DNA from 2 places in the Ruminococcus sp. 1001136sp1 genome. Region 1 is predicted to be linked to the other one. Evidence: riboswitches for the same ligand, from Rfam matches in the RefSeq annotation. Region 1 holds a riboswitch; the other holds the start of a gene.
The links. Region 1 has a riboswitch for thiamine pyrophosphate ahead of thiD (bifunctional hydroxymethylpyrimidine kinase/phosphomethylpyrimidine kinase). Riboswitches for the same ligand answer to the same signal wherever they lie in the genome.
Positions count from the first base shown of each region.

Region 2: linked by a shared signal. The riboswitch ahead of ABHC48_RS15195 (thiamine-binding protein) and the one ahead of thiD (bifunctional hydroxymethylpyrimidine kinase/phosphomethylpyrimidine kinase) in region 1 are both predicted to bind thiamine pyrophosphate.

Region 1 covers NZ_JBDPGY010000022.1:56,456-63,910, reverse strand. Annotated here, with positions in the region: gene ABHC48_RS17025 (AraC family transcriptional regulator) at 192-1,169, shown strand; gene ABHC48_RS17020 (alpha-glucosidase) at 1,329-3,005, shown strand; TPP riboswitch at 3,077-3,182, shown strand; gene thiD (bifunctional hydroxymethylpyrimidine kinase/phosphomethylpyrimidine kinase) at 3,385-4,227, shown strand; gene cytX (putative hydroxymethylpyrimidine transporter CytX) at 4,229-5,404, shown strand; gene ABHC48_RS17005 (alpha-L-fucosidase) at 5,619-6,941, opposite strand; gene ABHC48_RS17000 (M28 family metallopeptidase) at 6,966-7,455, opposite strand, start outside.
Region 2 covers NZ_JBDPGY010000017.1:26,124-33,578, forward strand. Annotated here, with positions in the region: gene ABHC48_RS15155 (MFS transporter) at 1-239, opposite strand, end outside; gene ABHC48_RS15160 (DUF6783 domain-containing protein) at 342-434, opposite strand; gene ABHC48_RS15165 (DUF6783 domain-containing protein) at 399-533, shown strand; partial or broken gene ABHC48_RS15170 (alcohol dehydrogenase) at 511-615, opposite strand; gene ABHC48_RS15175 (Na+/H+ antiporter NhaC family protein) at 628-1,953, opposite strand; gene ABHC48_RS15180 (ABC transporter ATP-binding protein) at 2,133-2,885, opposite strand; gene ABHC48_RS15185 (ABC transporter substrate-binding protein) at 3,000-4,007, opposite strand; gene ABHC48_RS15190 (ABC transporter permease) at 4,000-4,782, opposite strand; gene ABHC48_RS15195 (thiamine-binding protein) at 4,754-5,047, opposite strand; TPP riboswitch at 5,194-5,300, opposite strand; gene ABHC48_RS15200 (NUDIX domain-containing protein) at 5,505-6,011, opposite strand; gene ABHC48_RS15205 (AAA family ATPase) at 6,096-7,455, opposite strand, start outside.

The sequences.
Region 1 (7,455 bases):
GACAGCTTGTTTACTATACCACTGCCGCAAGGAATCGTCAAGCACTTTTTACAAAAAAATTTATATTTTTTTATAACATTATTTTCAAGATCCTTTTTCTTCAATCATTGACTTTCGCCCTCAGACATGATAGCGTCAATACATATAACAAATTCATTATTTTATACCCTTTCCCCAGTTTGGAGGTTTCTATGTATCAACAGCAATCACCAGCATTAAAAGAAACAAATCCTCATGGCTCCCAGGCTTTTCCCTGTGCTTTTTACCGTTTAAAACTAAGCGGACACGGAATCCTGGTCAAGCACCATTGGCACGAGGAGGTCGAGATTATTTACTTTCCCGGTGGAACCTTCACCTTAGATATTAATATGGAAACATTTGATGTATCTTCAGAATGTTTTTATTTTATTAATCCCGGCGAACTGCACAGCATACGTGCACGCTCAAAAGAAGTCTCCATGGAATACGCTGTCGTTTTCCAACCGGAACTGCTCTGCTCTCCTTTTTACGATACGGTTCAGACTCAGCTTGTCCAGCCATTGCAAAACGGACGTCTGATTTTTCCAAGATGTATTTCTGCAAACCATCCTGTTTTTCCTATTATAAAGGAGCAGTTCCAGAACATCACTAACGCATTTTACCGCTGCAGCTTTTCTGAACAATTGGAAGAGCTTCATGATTCCTTACATATAAATTTATTCCGCGCTTCTGGAAATGCCATTGTCGGCCTGGCAGATCAGCTTCTGATCAAGGCTTCCCTGTTAAATATTTTTGCAGATTTTTCCAATCGCCAGCTTTTTTCCCAGACTGAAAAATCTGATGACCACAGGGTCGAGACCATAAAAACCACAATCACTTACATCCGCGACCATTACCAGGAAAAAATTTATATCCGCGATCTGGCATCCCTGATCGGACTCAATGAGCAATACTTTTGCCGTTTTTTTAAAAAAGCAATCGGCATGTCTCCCATAGAATACCTGAATGAATATCGCATCCGCCAGGCAGTACGTTTATTAAAAGACAGCAGTCTTCCAGTGACCGAGATATGTCTGGACTGTGGTTATAACAATATGGGGAATTTTCTCAGAGAATTTCGCAAATATACAGGAACCACACCTCTGCAATATCGGAAACACAGCCAGGGGATTGAGAATCCTTCCTTATAAAACACGCTTGCACCCCCCCCCCTATGTACGAAATGATTTTCCAAACAATCTCTGGTCAAAATTTCGTATTTTTTAATCAAATTAAGGGAAGTATTTTCTTTTTCATGTATGTATAATGTACTTAGTTCAAAGATAATCATTATATATAAGGAGACATAAATGAATAGCACGAAAAAAAAATGGTGGCAGGATAAAGTAGCCTATCAGATTTATCCGAAAAGCTTTTATGACACAAACGGTGATGGAATCGGCGATCTGCCGGGAATTATTGAGAAACTGGATTATTTAAAGGAGCTGGGGGTTGACATTGTCTGGCTTTCCCCCTGCTATCGCTCCCCTCTTGCCGACCAGGGATACGATATTTCCGATTATTACGACATTGACCCGCGATTCGGAACTATGGAGGATATGGACCGCCTTATCGCAGAAGCAAAGAAGCGGGACATGTATATTGTCATGGATCTGGTTGTAAACCACTGCTCTGATGAGCACGAATGGTTTAAAAAAGCCTGTAAAGATCCGGATGGAAAATACGGCCGTTTCTTCTATTTAAGAGACAAAGAAGATGGTAAGCTTCCTACTAACTGGCGCTCCTATTTCGGAGGTTCGGTATGGGAGGATCTGCCTGGCACCAACAAACAGTACCTTCATGTTTTTCATAAAAAGCAGCCTGACCTGAACTGGGAAAATCCAGAGCTCCGTGAGGAAGTATATAAAAATATTAACTGGTGGCTGGACAAGGGTCTTGGCGGTTTCCGCATTGATGCTATCATTAATATCAAAAAAGCTCTTCCTATGCATGATTATGAGCCTGATCGTGAGGACGGACTCTGCAGCATTAATAAAATGCTGGAGGAAGCTTCCGGAATCGGAGAATTTCTTGGAGAAATGCGTGACCGCACCTTCAAGCCTCACGATGCTTTTTCCGTAGGTGAGGTTTTCAACGCAAAAGACGAAGAGCTCCCGGATTTTATTGGAAACAATGGTTATTTTTCTTCTATGTTCGACTTTAACGAAACCATTTTCGGAGGTTCTGAGAAAGGCTGGTACGATTGCAAAGAAATCACACCTGACGACTACAAGCGCTGCTGTTTTGAGACACAGGCCAAAATGGGGGATTTCGGATTCGTTTCCAATATTATCGAGAATCATGACGAGCCTCGCGGTGTCAGTCACTATATTCCAGAAGGTGATTGCTGTGATACAAGCAAAAAAATGCTGGCGGCATTGAATTTCATGCTTCGTGGACTTCCCTTTATTTATCAGGGACAGGAGCTTGGCATGGAAAATATCCCGTTCAAATCTATTGACGAGGTAGATGATATTTCAACTCTGGATGAATATAAAGTTGCACTTGACGCCGGACTTACCCCGGAAGCAGCTTTGAAAGCTGTTGCCCGCCGCAGCCGCGACAATGCCCGTACCCCCATGCAGTGGACTGGTGAGGAAAATGCCGGATTTACAGCTGGTACACCGTGGCTTCGGGTAAATTCCAATTATACCGCAATTAATGTGGAAAAAGAGACGATTGATCCAAATTCCGTACTTAATTTCTATAAGAAACTGATCGCTCTTCGCAAGGATCCGGAATATAAAGAAACCGTTGTGTATGGTGCTCTGGAGCCATTTATGGAAGACCGGCATAATTTAATGGCATACTACCGTAAAGGAGATAAAACTTTACTTGTGGTTGGCAATTATCAGTGGAAGGAGCAGGAAATTACACTTCCATCAGAATGCAAAAAGGTGCTGATCAATAACTACCCGGATATGGTTCTGGATGGAAATTTAGTTAAGCTGCATGGATATCAGGTGCTGGTTGTGGAGTTAGCGTAAACGATTTTCACGCTTGGTATTTATTGTATTCCAACACCTTATTGACAATTTTTCCCATTATTACTATAATAACAAAAGAACAGGGGAGCTTGTACACAGGCTGAGAGGAAATTGTGAATTTCGACCCTTTTACCTGATGCGGATAATGCCGCCGTAGGAAGTCATCATGGGTTTGATTTTTTTCGGAGACACCTCATTGGGGTGTCTCTTTTTTCATATGGCAGCAATGCAGCGTTCGGCTGGGGGCACCACTTTCGGACGCTATATAAAATTAATGCATACATAACAACAGTGCCGGTTTGTAAAAAGATTTTTTCACGTTATAACTCATAACTCGTGGAAACTGCTTCAAACAAGGCCAAGAGAAAGGAAGAAAATTATGAGAACAGCATTAACAATCGCTGGAAGTGACTCCAGCGGAGGCGCCGGTATCCAGGCTGATATCAAGACAATGATCAGCAATGGAGTATATGCCATGAGTGCGATTACCGCACTTACCGCACAGAATACTACCGGTGTAACAGGTATTATGGAAGCAACGCCAGAATTTCTGGCAGACCAGCTGGATAATATTTTTACAGATATTTATCCGGATGCAGTGAAGATTGGAATGGTATCTTCCAGCGCATTGATTGAAACCATTGCGAAAAAGCTTCGCCAGTATGAAGCAAAGAACATTGTAGTAGACCCGGTTATGGTCGCCACAAGCGGAGCCAAGCTGATCAATGATGAAGCCATTGAAGCCCTTAAAAGTCAGCTTCTTCCAATGGCCACAGTCCTGACACCGAATATTCCGGAGGCAGAGGTTCTGTCCGGAATGAAAATAGAAACTGCAGATGATATGATCAAAGCCGCTGCTACCATCGGAGAGAAATACAGCTGTGCAGTGCTTTGCAAGGGTGGTCATCAGCTGAATGACGCCAATGACCTTCTGTGGCGCAAAGGCGATTACAAATGGTTCCACGGAAAGCGGATCAACAATCCAAACACTCACGGAACAGGATGTACCTTATCCAGTGCCATTGCTTCTAATCTGGCAAAGGGATTTGACCTGGATACTTCCGTGGAGAGGGCAAAGAAATATATTTCCGGAGCACTTGCTGCTATGCTGGATCTTGGAAAAGGCAGTGGTCCTATGGATCACGGATTTGCAATTAAAAATGAATTCACACTGTCACATGACGAGATTACGGCAGAAGCCGCTGATAAGGAGGCAAAATAACATGACTGAAAAACGTACTTCCATTTTTGAAAACGGCCTGATCTGGTTTGGCGCTGGTGTTTCCCTGGCGGAAATCCTCACCGGAACCTATTTTGCCTCACTTGGCTTTGGAAAAGGTCTTCTTGCCATTATCATCGGACATATTATTGGCTGTACCATGCTTTTCCTCGCCGGAGTAATTGGCGGAAAAACACGCCGCAGTGCAATGGAAACCGTAAAAATGAGCTTTGGGGAAAAGGGCGGGATTTTCTTCTCCTTCCTGAATGTACTTCAGCTGGTTGGCTGGACTGCTATTATGATCTACGACGGAGCTCTGGCCGCAAACGGTGTGTTACATACCGGAAGCTGGGTATGGTGTCTGGTAATCGGTGCACTGATCGTACTGTGGATTTTTATCGGCATCACAAACCTTGGAAAAATCAACACCATCGCTATGGCAGCACTTTTTATCCTCACACTGGTACTCTGCAAGCTCATCTTCTTTGATGGCGGGACTGCACTTGCCATTGGCGAGGAAGCCATGTCCTTTGGTGCTGCGGTTGAGCTTTCTGTTGCAATGCCACTGTCCTGGCTGCCGCTGATCAGTGATTATACCCGCGAGGCGAAGGAGCCAGTGAAAGCAACTGCTGTAAGCTCTATTGTTTACGGTCTTGTAAGCTGCTGGATGTATGTAATCGGTATGGGTGCAGCGATTTATACCGGTGAATCCGACATTGCTCAGATTATGGTGAAAGCCGGACTGGGAATTGCAGGCCTTCTGATCATTGTATTTTCCACTGTTACCACCACATTCCTGGATGCTTACTCCGCCGGAATTTCATCTGAATCTGTATTTTCCAAAATTAATGGAAAATATGCCGCAATTGCCGTAACCATCATCGGAACAATTGCTGCAATTGTATATCCAATGGACAACATTACCGATTTCCTGTATCTCATCGGTTCTGTATTTGCACCGATGATTGCCATTCAGATTGCCGATTTCTTCCTTCTGAAGCGTGCTGACAGCCTGGGCGAAGCGGTTGACATAACAAATGCGGTAATCTGGGTGATCGGATTTGTGCTGTACCGAATTTTAATGAGAATTGATATTCCTGTGGGAAATACACTGCCAGATATGGTGGTTACCATTCTCATTTGTATGATCGTGCGAAATGTTTTAAAGAGTAAAAAATAGACTTTCACTTTAGAGTGTATTGGATAAAAGGCTTTCTGCAAGATGTGCGTCGCCATTTGCAGGAATGATTTTTCAAACACGCTCTAGCTTTCGTATAAACACTACTCGGTTCAGGAAAGTGCCAGAGATGGGCTTTCTTATAAATCCAAAAAGGGGCTGCCATTTCCCGGCAGTCCCTTTCTGTTTATTTCTGTTTATTTTTGTTTATATCTGTTTATTCTTCTGTTTCTTCCAATGTTACTTCCACAACCGTATCCCGGGCATCTGGAAGCGGATAGCTGTCGCAGGTGTCAGCGTTGAGGAAGAAGAACTGATTCTGGGAGTATTCCTTCAGGTTCCAGTAATCCGTAAGCTTTACCTCGGAATTGTCGGAAAGACGGCGGAGTTTTTTGATCTTACCGTGAATTCCGGTAAGAGGGATTGCTCCTGCCTGAGGTTCCATAACGTGGGCATAGATCTTATTTCCGCTGCGGGTGTAGCGGCCCCATTCCGGTTTATCGATTTCAGCATAGCCACAGCCGTAGATGCTCTTGGAGTTCTCGTCCATCCACTCTCCTACTTCTTCCAGAATCTTCACAGACTCCTTCGGAATACGACCTTTTGCATCAGGCCCTACATTCAGAAGCAGGTTGCCACCCTTGCTGACACACTCAACCAGCATGTGGATGACCATTTCAGCTGATTTATAATGACGGTCACTGGAAGAGTAGCCCCAATTGTTATTCAGGGTCAGGCAGGCTTCCCAGGGTACCGGATCACCCAGCTCATTGCGGATTCCTGCTGGTGGGATCATCTGCTCCGGAGATGCGAAATCGCCGGAATATTCGGTAGGATTTGCAGTAAGGATAGAACCGGAATCCTCAGCACTGCCCTCCAGACGGTTATCAATGATCAGCCAGGGCTGGATGGAACGCACCATGGAAATCAGCTCCTGGGCTTTCCATTTGTCGCACTTCATATCGCCGTAGGAGAAGTCGAACCACATCAGATCCAGCTTACCATAATTGGTAAGAAGCTCTTTGATCTGCCCAAACATAAATTCCAGATAGCGGTCGAAATCGCGGTTTTCATTGGAGCATTCCGGATGGTTGCGCATTGGATGGTGCATATCCCCATAGTGTGGGAAATCCGGGTGGCGCCAGTCTATAATAGAAAAATACAGACCTACTTTGATTCCTTCTGCACGGAATGCCTCCAGGAACTCTTTTACCAGGTCTTTGTGGCAGGCTGCGTTCATGGAGTTGTAGTCAGTAAGTTTGGTGTCAAAAAGGCAAAAGCCGTCGTGGTGTTTGGCTGTGAGCACAGCATATTTCATGCCCGCCTTTTTCGCAAGACGCGCCCACTCTCTTGGGTTGTAATTCTCAGCTGTGAACTCTTCTGTGAGATGGCAGTAGTCCTCATGTGGAATCTGCTCCATGCTGCGCACCCATTCTCCTCTGGCAGGGATTGCATAAAGTCCCCAGTGAATAAACATGCCGAAACGGGCGTCACGGTACCATTCGGTACGTTTTGTTCTTTCTTCGATTACTTTGTTCATTTTATAATGTCCTTTCCTGTAACATTAGGCAAAATACTTTTCCAGTTCTCTCTTCATATCCTCTGGAATTTCCCGTTCAAAGGAAAGCTCTGGCTCGTTTGCCACCCATGCAGCTGCTGTGCAGAGAGTTTTCGCCCCTTCTTCCAGTGCGCGAGGAGATATATATTCTACTGTATCGTGTCTTGTATGCATGCCAAAGCCGTCACGGTTTAAGGTAAGCGCTGGCACACCTTTCCATGCGAAAGTATTGGAATCGCTGGCCCAGACCTGATTTTTGATGGTAACACCCAGCTGATTTTCTTCCATGAGATTTTTCAGTTCTGCACAGACAGTCGGATCTGCAGTTACTCCCAGAACGTTTCCTCCCAGGAGCTGCCCTGCCAGGTCTACATTCAGATTAAACACATGGCTGCTCATTTCTCCTTCATGGGATTTCACATAATTCTGGCTTCCAACCAGACCTTTTTCCTCGGAGCCAAACCAGATGAACTCCATAGTTCTGGCTGGTCTGTGC
Region 2 (7,455 bases), on a different contig from region 1:
ATCATAGGATCTGTGAAAGCATCAAAAATTCTTCCGAAGGCTGTGATTCCTCCGATAATGGTGAAAATGCCAAGCACCACCAGTCCCTGGGGAATAAATACAGTCTGCCCCTGGCTGATGGCGGTTTCATCTGGCTGATAAAAATACACAAGCCAGTTTGAAATGATTCCGGACAACATTGCCCATCCAAACTGACCTGCTGCAAACTGCCAGATTTTTGCTGTTGTAAGTTTCTTCATCACGCACTTACCTCCTGCTTTTTTATAATAATGATAGTATCATTTTTGTGCCCGCTTCACAATATACGAATCATTACTATTGCACAATTTTCACAGAATTTATTACTGTTTTATAGGTAATAATTTACTTGCAAGTGTTTGAAAAAGGCTTTCTGCAAGATGTGCGTCACAATTTGTGGAAGATTTTATCCGGATGAGGACGCCATAGCGGGCAGCAACCGAATTCGGGTAGAATATACCGCAAAGTGGGCGTGCAGATTGCGGATTTTATTCAGCATTCCACAGCCACTTTAATTACGCCATCTCTCTTATTTTCAAAGAGCTCATACGCTTCCTCAATTCTGCAGAGCAGATAGGTATGTGTGAGCACAGGCTTAGGCTTCTCCATTCACTGTCTGCCATCCGGAACTTTCATGGTAAATATAAAAGCAAGTGAACTAAGCAGCAGCATATAAGGATACAGCAGCATTGGAAGTATATCAAATGCACTGACCACTTCTCCTAAACTGGCTGCAGCAGAAACAGCAACCAGCATTTGCGCTCCGTACGGCAAAATCCCCTGAAAAATACAGGAAAATGTATCCAAAATAGAAGCCGCTTTTCTGGCGCTGATACCGTAATCCTTTGACATTTCCTTTGCAATCGGGTTCGCCATAACGATCGCAACTGTATTATTGGCAGTTGCAATATCCATTAACCCAACCAACAATCCCATTCCCAAGAGTCCGCCTTTTTTTCCTTTAAACACTTTCTTTATCCAGTATAATAAAGCGGAAAATCCACCGTACTCCTTGATCAGGGCACAGATTGCAGCTACCAGAATCGCAACCATACTGGTTTCAAACATCCCTGCAGCACCAGTTCCCATATTTCCGATCAGGTCTGTTGGTGCTATCATTCCTGTTGCAATCATAATAACTGAGCCACTTAGAATACCTGTAATCAGTACGAAAAATACATTAAATCCGATGATACCACCTATAAGAACCAGAATATAGGGAACGGTCTGTATTAAATCGTATTTTTCTTCGATAAATCCACCATTATAATTTTTCACAGACAAAACCAGCAGAATAACAATGCTGGCAATGGCAGCCGGCAGTGCAATAAAGAAATTTTCCTTAAATTTATCTTTCATTTCACAGCCTTGTCCATTACATGCGGCAATGGTTGTGTCTGATATAAATGACAGATTATCTCCAAACATGGCGCCGCTCATGACAGAACCAATACAAACCGGCAGTGCAAATCCGGATACCCTTGCTACTGCAACTCCAATTGGAACGATCAGTGTAATTGTTCCTACAGAGGTACCCATTGCAAGAGAAACAAAACAGCTGACCACAAAAAGCACAACAACTGCAAACTGAGGCGGAACCAGTGACAAAATAAAATATGCAACACTGTTTGCGGATGTTCTTCCGACTATACCTACAAAAATACCTGACAGCATAAAAATTATGATCATTGTAATAATGTTAGGATCACTGATTCCCCTCCCCATAACTTCCAGCTTATCATTCAATTTAAGCTCGCGGTTCTGTATACAGGCAACAAGTAATGCAACCAGAAATATTACAACAACGGGGATTTTATAAAATCCCATCTCGATATCCAGGCCATACTCAAATAATATGCCAAGCCCCAGATACAAAAGAAAAAACACTACTATAGGAAGCAGTGCTTTTCCATTTCTTTTTTCATTTTTCCTCATCCTACACTTTTCTCCTTCTTAGTTATAGTACTAATAGTATCATTTTTGTGTCCGCTTCACAATAGCAAGTCAACTGGATATTTTATATAAAAAGATCCCGGCAGGCTTCTGCTTCTGAGCGCTCAAACTCAGGTAGTATGAAACCTGCCGGGAAGTTTTATTTTCATCAACCAAAAAAACTATAGCTTACTGATAATCCGTCTCTTATATTCCAAAAATTCTTCTGACAATGCAAAATCCGCTGCCCTGGGTTTTCTCTCCTGGATCACGATCTCATCTTTGATGGTTCCCGGAGTTCCGTTCAGAATGTAAATCCGGTCGGACAAAAGAATGGCCTCATCAATATCATGGGTGATAAACAAGGTAGACAGATCAATATGCTGCATAACTTCCAGATACCATTTATGCACGCTGGCCTTTGTCAATGTATCCAGTGCACTGAAAGGCTCATCCAGAAGGGCAACTCCGCTGGAACTTAAATAGGTTCGAAGCAAAGCCGCACGCTGACGCATACCACCGGACAGCTGGCTTGGATACTGATACTGGGTGCCTTCCAGACCAAATTCTGCAAAAAGCGGATTGGCCTTTTCCCTGGCTTCTGCTTTCTTCACGCCTTTCAGTACAAGGGGAAGTGCTACATTGTCGATCACTTTCTTGTGGGGAAGGAGAAGATCCTTCTGCAGCATGTAGCTGATGCTTCCAGGTGTGGAAGTCACATCCTGATCTTTCAGATAGACCTTTCCTTCATCAGGTGGGATAATACCGGAAAGCACATTGAACAATGTGGTCTTTCCGGAACCGCTGACTCCCAGAAGGGAAACCAGTTCCCCCTGCTCCAGATAAATGGAAATGTCCTCCAAAACCTTTTTTTCACCGTATGTTTTTGAAATATGTTCTGCTCTTAAAATCACTTTATTTTGTTCTGATGACATATTCGTTCCTTATACACAGTGCTACTTCTATAACCAGTTCCATTTTCCGCAAAAATCGGGGTAAATTTTCCTGACAGAATAGCTCTATGTGTTAATTTCTTTCTCTTTCATTCCTTACTGGGGAAGATAATCATTAGAGAAGCCGACTCCAGTAAGATCCTTGTCGCAAAGCTGGTTCTCATACAGCCATTTGTAGAATGCATTCCATCTGTCTGCATCAATTACGCCCCAGCTTTCTGCATCGTCAATGTATTTTGTGGAAAGGAATTCCTGACTCTTCTTTACAAGATCTTCAGCATCCTTCAGAGAGCCTGTATTATCGCCGTCAATGAGGATCTGTGCTGCCTCATCCGGATTCTCTGCTGCAAACTCATATCCCTTTGCAGTTGCTTCCATAAATGCTTTCGCCTGATCCGGATTCTCAGCAAGATAGTCGTTATTTGCAATGATAACCGGTGTGTAGTAGTCAAATACAGGATTGATATCAGAGAATGCAAAATAGTCGCAGTCTACACCTTCTACGTCAGCATTGATTCCGCCCCAGCCCTGGAATACCCAGATGGCATCCGTCTGATTGGCAGCAAGTGCTGCAGGCTCATCTGTAATATCATTAGGGATCAGGGTAACCTGACTGAAATCTCCGCCGTCGCCGTTTACAACATTTTCCAGCATAGCAAGCTCGATTGGGGAATCCCATGTGGAATAGGTTTTTCCGGTAAGTCCGGCTGGTTTATCAATTCCGTCACCTTTTCGGGAAAGGATTCCGGAGGTGTTGTGCTGAATGATTCCTGCAACTGCTGTGATTCCAAGAGGCTCGTCAAGTGCAAGGGAAGCAGCCATGGTATCCTGGGCCTCGATCGCAAACTGAGCCTGACCTGCTGCGCACATAAGGGCTGCACCATTTTCCGGTGGCTGAACGATTTCCACATCAAGACCAGCTTCTTCGTAGTAGCCTTTTGCCTGTGCTACATAAAGTCCGGTGTGGTTGGTATTCGGTGTCCAGTCCAGGCAGAATGTGATTTTCTCCTGTGCACCATCTTCTGCGTATACACCTGTAGGAACTGCAAGCACCATAGCTGCCGCTGCAACTGGTGCGATTACTTTTTTCAGATTCTTATTCATGATTTTTCTCCTTTTCTACCTGCAGCCATGGCATTGTGATCCGGCTGACAATATTTACTGCCAGAAGAAGTAAAAGGCTGATGATCACAATGAAGATAATGACTGCAAACATTTTATCAAAAGAATATGCTTTTTTTACACGGGTCATATAAACACCAAGTCCGTTAAATCCACCCAGCCACTCAGAAACAACTGCTCCTACAACTGCATAGGAAGCAGATATTTTCAGCCCGGAAAAAAACTGGGGCAAAGCACCTGGAAATTTCACATGGCGGAAAATCTGTGCCCGGCTGGCTCCCATGGCCTTCATCAGACGAATGGCATCCGGATCCACACTTTTATATCCATCCAGCAGTCCGATTGTAATTGGGAAAAAAGTGGTGATCACAACCAGAGTGATCTTCGGTGCCATTCCAAATCCCATCCAAAGCACCAGAATTGGCGCAATGGCAATGGTCGGTATGGTCTGCGTAATGATCATGATCGGATAAAATGCCTGATCCATTACACGGAACCGATCCATCATAGTTGCAAACACAAATGCCAGCGCGATTCCAATGAGAAGTCCGTAAAAGGATTCCAGCAAAGTGAATTTCGCATGGAAAAGTATGGTTGGCAGATCGCCAAACAGGGCTGTCAGCACTGCTACCGGAGATGGAAGCATGTAGGAGGGAACAATTCCCGAAATGCTTACCACTTCCCAGCCAAGCAGAATCACGGCTATGGCTGCAATTGGAGGTATCTTACTAGTGATGTTTGGTAACTTTCTTTTCAATGGTAAGTACATCCCCTTCTGGTTTATATGCAATTTTAACATATACGCTCATAGCCTTGCAGCCTGCGCGCTCAGCTACATGCTGACACTCTTTTACAATATCCATCAGCTGGTCATAATCACCTTCAATGGTGGTCTCAAATGGTCCTACATAATAGTTCAGACCAGTAGATCTGATGTAGGCGATCACCTCGTCTACAATGCGGATAACTTCCTCTTCATCCTGTACATTTGGCAGTACCTGAATTGCTACACTTGCGTTCATTTTCTTTTCCTCCTATTTTCTGTCCCATAAACAGGACTTTGCGTTAAAAATCGAATAAGAACCATTCTTGAAACTGTGACGGAACTGAACAGGCTCTGTCAGTCAGTATGAAAAAAAGAGCACCTGCCATCCAGACAAATGCTCCTAATTACATCGTTAAACACTTCCTACACTGGCATGATCCAACAGGTTAAAAGGGTCTAAGGACTACCTTACTCTCAGCTTCTCAATTGAAACTCCCCTGGTCGTTATTCAGATTTCGTTGCTTATTATAATACACCTTTCTTCAAATTACAAGAAACTATTTTTATCTCAATTATATTTTACATACCCTTAACAGAATTGTACTGCTCGCAGTCTGACCAGCACGCTCTAATTAATATTCCCATTTCATCAGAATTCGTAAAAAAAATCTCCCTGCATATCACAGTTATTTCCTGCAGAATATATAATAAATCTACAGATTCTCAAAGGCAGCCTGAATACTGTCATAGTGCAGGAATTTTCCCTGGGCTGCAAATTCCTTGATCTGATTCAGAGTGGCAAACATGTGGCCGTCTGTCTCTTCTTCCTGAAGGTGTAGATCTTCTTCTTTCACATCCATCACAAAGCGGTAAACATCTACGAAATAGTTGTCTCCCTCCCCTGGATTCTCTCTTTTGTAAGTAAAAAGATAGCCGCCCTGCGCACCGCTTACATCAAGGCCTGTCTCCTCTTTCACTTCGCGGAGTACAGCATCATAAGAAGATTCCCCTGCCTGTGCTGCACCGCCGGAAACTTCCCACCAGCCTGGTGCCCAGGCTTTTGTCATCACACGTTTGGTAATGAGAAACGTACCATCTGGTCTTGCCACTACTCCAAGTACGGTGAGATGGTATTCTCCGTCCTTTAAACACCAGTCGTTTCGTTTCATGGTACGGCCGGTAGGTCTCTTGTTAATATCATAGATGTCCCAGAATTCCATTTTATTACTCCTGTTATATTTTTCTCGTGTATATTCTTGTTTCATTCTTATTTTGCAAATATTGTTATCATATGCAATATTTTACTATTTCAGCAGTTCCTCCACCATCTCTCTGGTATACTCTACCTTCTCTACATGGTTGACCTCGATCTGATACAGTGCATTTGCCGCAATGTGCTCTGCTGCCTGCTCCAGATCACGAATACCTGAAGTATTGGAATAACGCTGGATGATTGCCTCCAGCGCCCCCTCTGTGATAATGCACTCACTCTCTTCCATATGCATTCTCTTAAGAACTTTCGGAAGAGAGAATCTGGAAAAGATTACTTTCTTCTCCTCAGCTGTATAATCCGGAATATCAATTACTGCGAATCTGGACATCAGCGGTGCACTGATCTGGTCACGGTCATTTGCAGTAGCAATTGGATAAACACCGCCAGTTGGGATCATACACTCCATATAGTTATCTGTAAATCCAAGATTGTCCAGAAGGGTAAGAAGTACGTCTGCCGGATTTCCATTTCCTTTGCCGGAATTTGCCTTATCAAGCTCGTTAATAATAAATACCAGATTAGAGGCACCAGCCATGGAAAATGCCTCCATAATAATTCCGGGCTTTGCATTTGCGTAAATACGGGGGCTTCCGGTAAGCTGCTTAGAGTCGTTAATTGAGCTCATGTCCAGCGTAGTCCACGGAAGTTTCAGGATTCTTGCAACTGCATAGGCTATCTGGGATTTGCCAGTACCGGCAGGTCCGATCAGAAGAAGTCCGTAGGCCGGAAGGGTATGTGTACGGTTGATCTGGATAATCGTCTCGATAATACGTTGTTTCACACGCTCCATTCCATAAAGCTCTTCATCCAGGATTCTCCTTGCCTCAACAGGATCGATTGCTTCAAAATAATTGTTCTTCCACTGGATATTCAACATAATAGAAAGAGCCCTCTGTGCATGATGGCGCTCTTCCTGAGAAACTTCACTGGATCTTGCCACTGCCAGATTTCTTCTGGTCCAGAGTCTGATATTATCCGGCAGTGTTTTGCCTGCGCAGGTCATAAAATCGGTAATGCTCTGAATACTGGTAAGCTTCATCTCATCACCGTTTACCTCCTGTTCCTCATCCTCTTCTGCCTCGGCAGGTGCATTACTCTCCAGAAGTCTCTCGATCATAAACTGCAGAAAGCCATCCTCTGCGGAAAGCTTTGTGCCGCCGCCAAAAGCAGTTTCACGAATGCGGTATACCGCATATCCGTCCTCCCTGTTAGTACCAGACAAACGTACATTGATCCTACTGTCTCCCAGCCATTTCAAAAGACTGGTAAATCTGGAATCAATTTTCAGCACATCTGCTGTATGGTTACCGTCTTCTTCCTTAAAATCAAAAGCAGTACGGTTTACCGGATTGGTAAACACACCGCAGGAATGATGTTTCCACTGTCTCTCT